2 regions of the Actinopolymorpha sp. B9G3 genome follow, and region 1 is predicted to be linked to the other one. Evidence: riboswitches for the same ligand, from Rfam matches in the RefSeq annotation. Region 1 holds a riboswitch; the other holds the start of a gene.
The links. A riboswitch is a leader RNA that binds a small molecule or an ion and turns the genes downstream of it on or off. The one in region 1 is predicted to bind ZMP and ZTP.
Positions count from the first base shown of each region.

Region 2: it holds a riboswitch for ZMP and ZTP, as region 1 does, so the genes downstream of both, ABNF93_RS08750 (phosphoribosylaminoimidazolecarboxamide formyltransferase) here and glyA (serine hydroxymethyltransferase) in region 1, are expected to answer to the same signal.

Region 1 covers NZ_JBEEAB010000017.1:66,322-69,453, reverse strand. The annotation lists gene glyA (serine hydroxymethyltransferase) at 1-1,280, opposite strand, end outside; ZMP/ZTP riboswitch at 1,366-1,489, opposite strand; gene ABNF93_RS25395 (hypothetical protein) at 1,618-2,307, shown strand; gene ABNF93_RS25390 (hypothetical protein) at 2,554-2,691, shown strand; gene ABNF93_RS25385 (hypothetical protein) at 2,784-3,132, shown strand, end outside.
Region 2 covers NZ_JBEEAB010000003.1:559,823-562,954, forward strand. The annotation lists gene ABNF93_RS08745 (DUF4037 domain-containing protein) at 1-347, shown strand, start outside; gene ABNF93_RS08750 (phosphoribosylaminoimidazolecarboxamide formyltransferase) at 404-1,558, opposite strand; ZMP/ZTP riboswitch at 1,595-1,678, opposite strand; gene ABNF93_RS08755 (aminoglycoside phosphotransferase family protein) at 1,683-2,588, opposite strand; gene ABNF93_RS08760 (phosphotransferase family protein) at 2,706-3,132, opposite strand, start outside.

The sequences.
Region 1 (3,132 bases):
CAGCTGGCCGGCCAGCCCGGGATGGGGAACGCCTTGGTGAAGTCGCGGACGTCCGCCGCGATCCGGTCGAGCGCCTCCCCATCGTCCTTCTTGCCCGCCTCCACGGCCTCGTCCATCCAGGCCGCGATCTGGGGCATGTGCTCGGGCGCCATGCCGCGGGTGGTGATCGCCGGAGTGCCGATCCGGATCCCCGACGGCGCCCAGGGCTTGCGCGGGTCGAACGGCACGGTGTTGAAGTTGAGCTCGATGCCGGCCCGGTCCAGCGCCTTCGCGGCCGGCTTGCCGCCGACGTCCTTGTTCGTGAGGTCGATGAGGATCAGGTGGTTGTCAGTGCCGCCCGAAATGAGATCGAAGCCGCGTGCTGTGAGCGCGTCGGCGAGCGCCGCCCCGTTGGCCACGATCTGACTGGCGTACGCCTGGAACTCACCGGTCGCGGCCTCGCGGAGCGCGACCGCGATCGCTGCCGTGGTGTGGTTGTGCGGCCCACCCTGCAGACCGGGGAACACCGCCTTGTCGATGGGCTTCGCATACTCCTCGGTGGTCATGAGCATCGCCCCACGCGGACCGCGGAGCGTCTTGTGGGTGGTCGTCGAGATCACGTCGGCGTGGCCGACCGGCGTGGGATGGACGCCACCTGCCACCAGGCCGGCGATGTGCGCGATGTCGGCCACGAGCATGGCGCCGACCTCGCGGGCGATCGCCGCGAATGCCTCGAAGTCGATCAGCCGTGGGATCGCCGTCCCTCCGCAGAAGATCAGCTTCGGCTGCTCCTTGTGGGCGAGGTCGCGTACGTGGTCCATGTCGACACGGCCGGTCTCCTTGTCGACGCCGTAGTGGACCGGCTTGAACCAGGTGCCCGTCGCAGAAACCGGGGAGCCGTGGGTGAGGTGACCGCCGTGCGCCAGCTCGAGGGAGAGGAACGTGTCGCCCGGCTGCATGAACGCGAGGTAGATCGCGAGGTTGGCCGGCGAGCCGGAGTAGGGCTGGACGTTGGCGTGCTCGACGCCGAAGAGCTCCTTGGCGCGGGCGACGGCCAGCTCCTCCACCTCGTCGATGATCTGCTGGCCTTCGTAGTAGCGCTTGTGGGCGTAGCCCTCGGAGTACTTGTTGGTGAGGACCGTGCCGGTCGCCTCGAGGACGGCCTGGGACACGTAGTTCTCGCTCGGGATCAGTCGGATCTTCTCGAACTGCCGACGGCCCTCGGCCTCGATGAGCCGGGCGATCTCGGGGTCGGCGTCGGCCAGCCTGGCGGCGAGGTCGAGACCAGTACGCTGCGTCATTGCTCCTCCTGGGTCAGCGGTGGTGACGGTCACTCGGTGACCGCCTGGTCGTGCGTGCCCTGTGGTTCAGGGACACGCCCTCAGACCCAGGCACCCAGGCGCGCGGTGCCCGTGCTCGGTCGTACGGGACGGTATCTGTCGTACGGCAGCCCGTACGCCGCTCCCCGGTGGTCGATTCCACCTTGCCTGCGCCAGTCGCGGTAACCACGAGCCTAGTGCAGAGGGCCGGGCCCGTGGGCTGGCAGGTGCTCCCCAGACCTTGACATGATTCGATGTCCAGCCGTTACGGTGCTCGCCACCAGCGCGGCGCAGGTCAGGCACTACTCGGGGGTCACGTGTGAGTCTGGATGGCTTCGCCATGGGGGCGGGACCGGACGATCTCGCGCTCGGGTTCGTCGCCTTGGATGGGCGCGTGCAGCGTGTCCGCGACCAGATTGTCTCGCGGAGCTACACCGTCGAGGACCGACGCAAGGTGATCCAGTTGAGCGTCGACGGTGTCGGCCGGATCAAGCACGTCGAAGTCGACCCGCGGTGGCAGCGGGTCCTGCAGGCCCAGGTGCTGGACCGGGAGGTCGCGGCGCTCTACCGTGCCGCCCGTGACGAGGCGGCGCATGCCGAGCAGGTGGCCTACTCCGACGCCGGCTTCAGCGAGGCCGCTGGGTCCGAGGTCGCCGCGGCGCTCCGCGGCTTGGTGACGACGATCCCGGGGGCGCGGGACATCCTCGCGAGGCTGTCCTCGGAGTCGCTCCGCGTGGAGCGCGAACGAGGTGCCGTCGCCGCCGAGTTCAACGGTGACGGTGTTCTGCTCTCGCTCGAGATCCGGACCCGCTATGCCATCGAGACCGACCCGGCGCGGCTTGCGGGCAACATCGAGGCTGCGCTGCGGGAAGGTGAAGAGGCGATCGTGCAGCGGCGTACCGATCTCGCCGCCGAACTCACCAGCGGGCGATCGATCGAGGAGGTGGCAGAGGAGAACCTCGATCGGCTGCGACAACGCATGGATGTCCTTCGAGCAAGGTTGCCGTAAGCGGGTGCAGGCGGAGAGGAGCGGCGATGAACGAGATCGATCGTCCGGCGAATCCGGGCGGCAGGTGACCGCTTCTTCGACATCGGTGCCGACTTCTGGCGACTCGCCCGCCGACTCGACGAGGGGCCGTGCTACCTGTCGGCACCCGACTGGGGCTACAGCGGTGGCGGCAAGGAGGACGTCGTCGCGAAGTACGACGGGATCCGGGGCGGAGTCCGGGACTTCCTTCGTGATGGTGCCGAGGCCATGAGTGAACTCCGGGAGGTCCTCTACCGTGCGGCAGCACGGAGTGCGGAAGACGAAGAGATGAGCAGGGAGGAGTTCGACCGGATCGGACGCTCACTCGACGAGGGGCCGCCCAGGAGGGCTGATCGTGATGAGTGACTCACTGAGCCCTGAGCAGGAGCGGTATTGGCGGTACAACCCCGACGGCTTATGAGCTTCGCAGGAAGTGGCAGGACGAGGCATCCGAGGCATTGGACAGCTTCGTCAACAACAAGGTGGATGACTGCTTCGACGCGCTGGAAAGTCGATGCGAAGCAGTCGCCACGGCAATCCGGGCGATGGCGGATGCCCAGGAAGCACTGAACGAGAGCATCGAAGACGCTGCAAACACGAGTGTGGTCGGAGCAACTGCTGGCGCAATTGCTGGTGGTGGGGCAACGCTGATGACGGCTGGCGCGGGTTCGGCAGTCATCGTGGCAATGCTTTCCGCGATCGTGACCTCGATCGTAACGTGGACTTACGAGGCTTGGAGCATCTATCAGGAATTCGTCGCGGACTGCCTGGAAAGCCTTGACAAACTGGGGGTCAGCGTGAAGTCGC
Region 2 (3,132 bases), on a different contig from region 1:
TCTCCCGGCTGGCCTGCGCCGCCGAGCTGTCGCCGATTCTGTGGCAGGCGCTTCAGGCAGAGACGTGGCCGGAACGCGAGAACGCGCTGATGGCTGCCTACGAACAGGTCGCAGCGATGCACAACGCACTGAACATCACCCCACCCGTGCCCACCGAGGTGCACCACCTGTGGGACCGTCCTTTCAAGGTGATCTGGGGCGACTTTCCCGGCGCGCTCGGCGCCCAGATCCAGGACCCTGCCGTGAAGCGCATCGCCGAACGATGGCCCGCCGGCGGCGTCGACCAGTTCAGGGACCTTCTGCTGGCTCCCGGTAGCCGCAGCCTGCTGCTCCGCCTGTTTGAGTAGGTTCGCGGCACGAGGCTTGCGCAAGCAGTTTGCTCTCCGCGGGGACCTCGGCGTCCTCAGTGGTGGAACAACCGGAGGCCGGTACGGGCGAGAGCGATCTGATGCTCGCGGCAGGCGTCCTCCACTTCGTTGGAACGGATCGATCCGCCTGGCTCGGCGATGTAGCCGACGCCGTGCCGGTGTGCATGGTCGACGTTGTCGCGGAACGGCAAGGCGCCGTCCGAGACGAGCGCGACCCCACTCAAGCCAGTCAGCCACTGCCTGTGTTGGGCGTCTGTCAGCGCGGGTGCGGGCTTGGAGAGTGCGCTCGCCATTCGCGTACTCTCGTCCGGTGTGAGGTCGCCCTCGACGAAGCGGATCTGCCAGTTGATCCGGTCCTGACGCCTGATGTACGGCTGGAACGCGAGCGCGCGGACCGCCGGGTGGCGTCGAAGCCACCAGGTGTCGGTCTTCGCGCCGGCCAGGCGGGTGCAGTCCACGCGGGACTGCTGGCCGGCACCGATCCCCAGAGTCGCCCCACCACGCAGGTAACACACCGAGTTGGACTGCGTGTAGCGCAGGACCGCCAAGCCCAGCAGGAGATCCGCCGATGCCGTCGCGGGCAGCGCACCGCACACGACGTTGTCCAGCAGCGTCGTGGAGAGCGTCACCTCGTCGCGTTGCTGGAACAGCCGCAGGCCGAACACGTCCCGTGCCTCGCACGCAGGGGGTCTGTAGGTTTCGTCTGCTTCCATGACCAGGAAGCGGCCATTCTTTTTCTTGCTGAGCGTCGCGACGGTGCCGGGGGCATAGCCGGGAGCGACGATGCCGTCGCAGACCACGTTGGTCAGCAGCGTGGCGAGTTCGGTGTCGACCGGGTGTGAGACGGCGGCGAAATCACCGTAGGAGGATTTCGGGTCGGCGTCGCGGGCACGCAGGTACGCGCTGGTGAGCGCGCCGACCTGCTCGCGGTCGATGGCGTAGAGCTCGGCGGTGACGTCATCGACGGGTCCGGCCACGGCCGCGCCGGCCGGCGAGACGTGCTTGAAGGAAGCAGCCGCTGGTCGGTGCAGGGCTCGGCTGGCGTCCAGCACCAGTTGCCAGCTGTTCAGCGCGTCCAGCATGTTGATGAACGACGGGTTGCCCTGCAGCACCCGGACCGGCCACTGGCCGGGGCGCACTGGCGCGGCGTTGGCCGCCTGCTGCGGGTTGATTCCGTAACGCAGATCCACGTCGTAGCCTCCTGGGTGTCAGCCGGACATCACTGACGGAGGCGCCCAGGCGGTCGACGCTCACGCGGGAAACGGCCGCTCCCTGGTGGTTGTCCACCTTCGCCAGTTGCGGCCAGGCCGAATCCTACCCGGCGAGGATCTCCTCGAGAACGAACGACGCGTCCGCCGGCAGGCCGTCGCCGTCGCGAACCGCCCAGGCGCAGACGACCAGGGCCTTCCAGAGCGCCCAGCCTTGTCCACGCTGCCAGGTCGCCTCGTCCACCTCCAGCCGATCGCGGAACGCGGCCCGGCTCTTGCCGGTCAGCATCGTCCAGGCGATCGCCAGGTCGCAGGCCGGGTCTCCGACCCCGCAGGTGCCGAAGTCTATGACGGCCGCGAGCGCACGGTCCTTCACCAGAAGGTTTCCCGAGGCGATGTCACCGTGGAACCAGACCGGCCGGTTGTCCCACGAGGCTCGCAACGCCCGTTCCCAGATCTCCTCGGCGGTCTCGGTCCGGATCAGGCCGTCCAAGGTCTCCAGAGAGGCCCGGGCCCACCCGTCATAGGTCGTCAGTGGTCCGCCACGGAACCAGTTGTGCAGCCCCGGGCCCGGTCCGCCTGTCGGGTCGATCCGCTGCAGGGACACCAGGAACTCCGCTAGGTCGATGGCGAACGCCGTCATGTCCTCGACGACGGCACGGTCCGCGGGTTCGCCACCGAGCCACCGATAGACCGACCAGTCGTGCGGAAAGCCCTTATCGGGTACGCCTCTGGCCAGCGGAACCGGGATCTCCAACGGCAACGCGGGGGCGAGAACCGGCAGCCACCGGTGTTCCTTCTCCACCGCCAGCGCGTACTCCTCGGCAGTCGGCAGCCGCACCAGCATCTCGTCACCGAGGCGGAAGGTGCAGTTGTCCCAACCCTGCGCATCGACCGGCCGGACCTCGAGGTCGGCCCACTGCGGGAACTGCGCGGCGATCAACCTGGACGCCACTGCGGCGTCGACCGGTTTCCTGTCCGGCAATGGCAGGACCTCGGGCGTCTCGTTCATCGAGGGCCGACCGTACGACGCCCCATCGGATCACCGCAAGCCGATTTCCGATCGCCCCGAACTCGGCTCGGTAGTCCCATGGGCTTCACGTGGGCGGCGTACCGAGAAAGATGATCGTCATCGGTCTCCCATCGGTCGTGGCTCCTTGGTGCAAGAGGGCGTGGCTGCCGTTAGCCATGACCAGGGGGTGGGTCCGAGGTCGTCGGCGTCGGCGCTGGTGGCGTGCTTGACGTTGGTGGCGAGTGCCCAGCTTCGTCTGAGGGGCGTGAGCCGGAGGGCGTGGCCGAGGATGTCTCTTAGTTCCTGGCGGCTGGCGTAATCAGTCCACGCCTGAAGATATGAGTCGATGATCATCTGCAGCGACGGATGGTTGAGACTGTCGCTGAAAGGGCCTGGCAGTGACCATCGACGGTGACATTCGAAGAGGGGCGCCATGAGGGATAGGAACGGATGGGTCCAAGCAGCGTCGCCAAAGTCGATGAAGCGGTGGTGGCCGCCGGGGGTACGGGCGGCCAGGACGTTGCCTGGCCAGAGATCGCCGTGG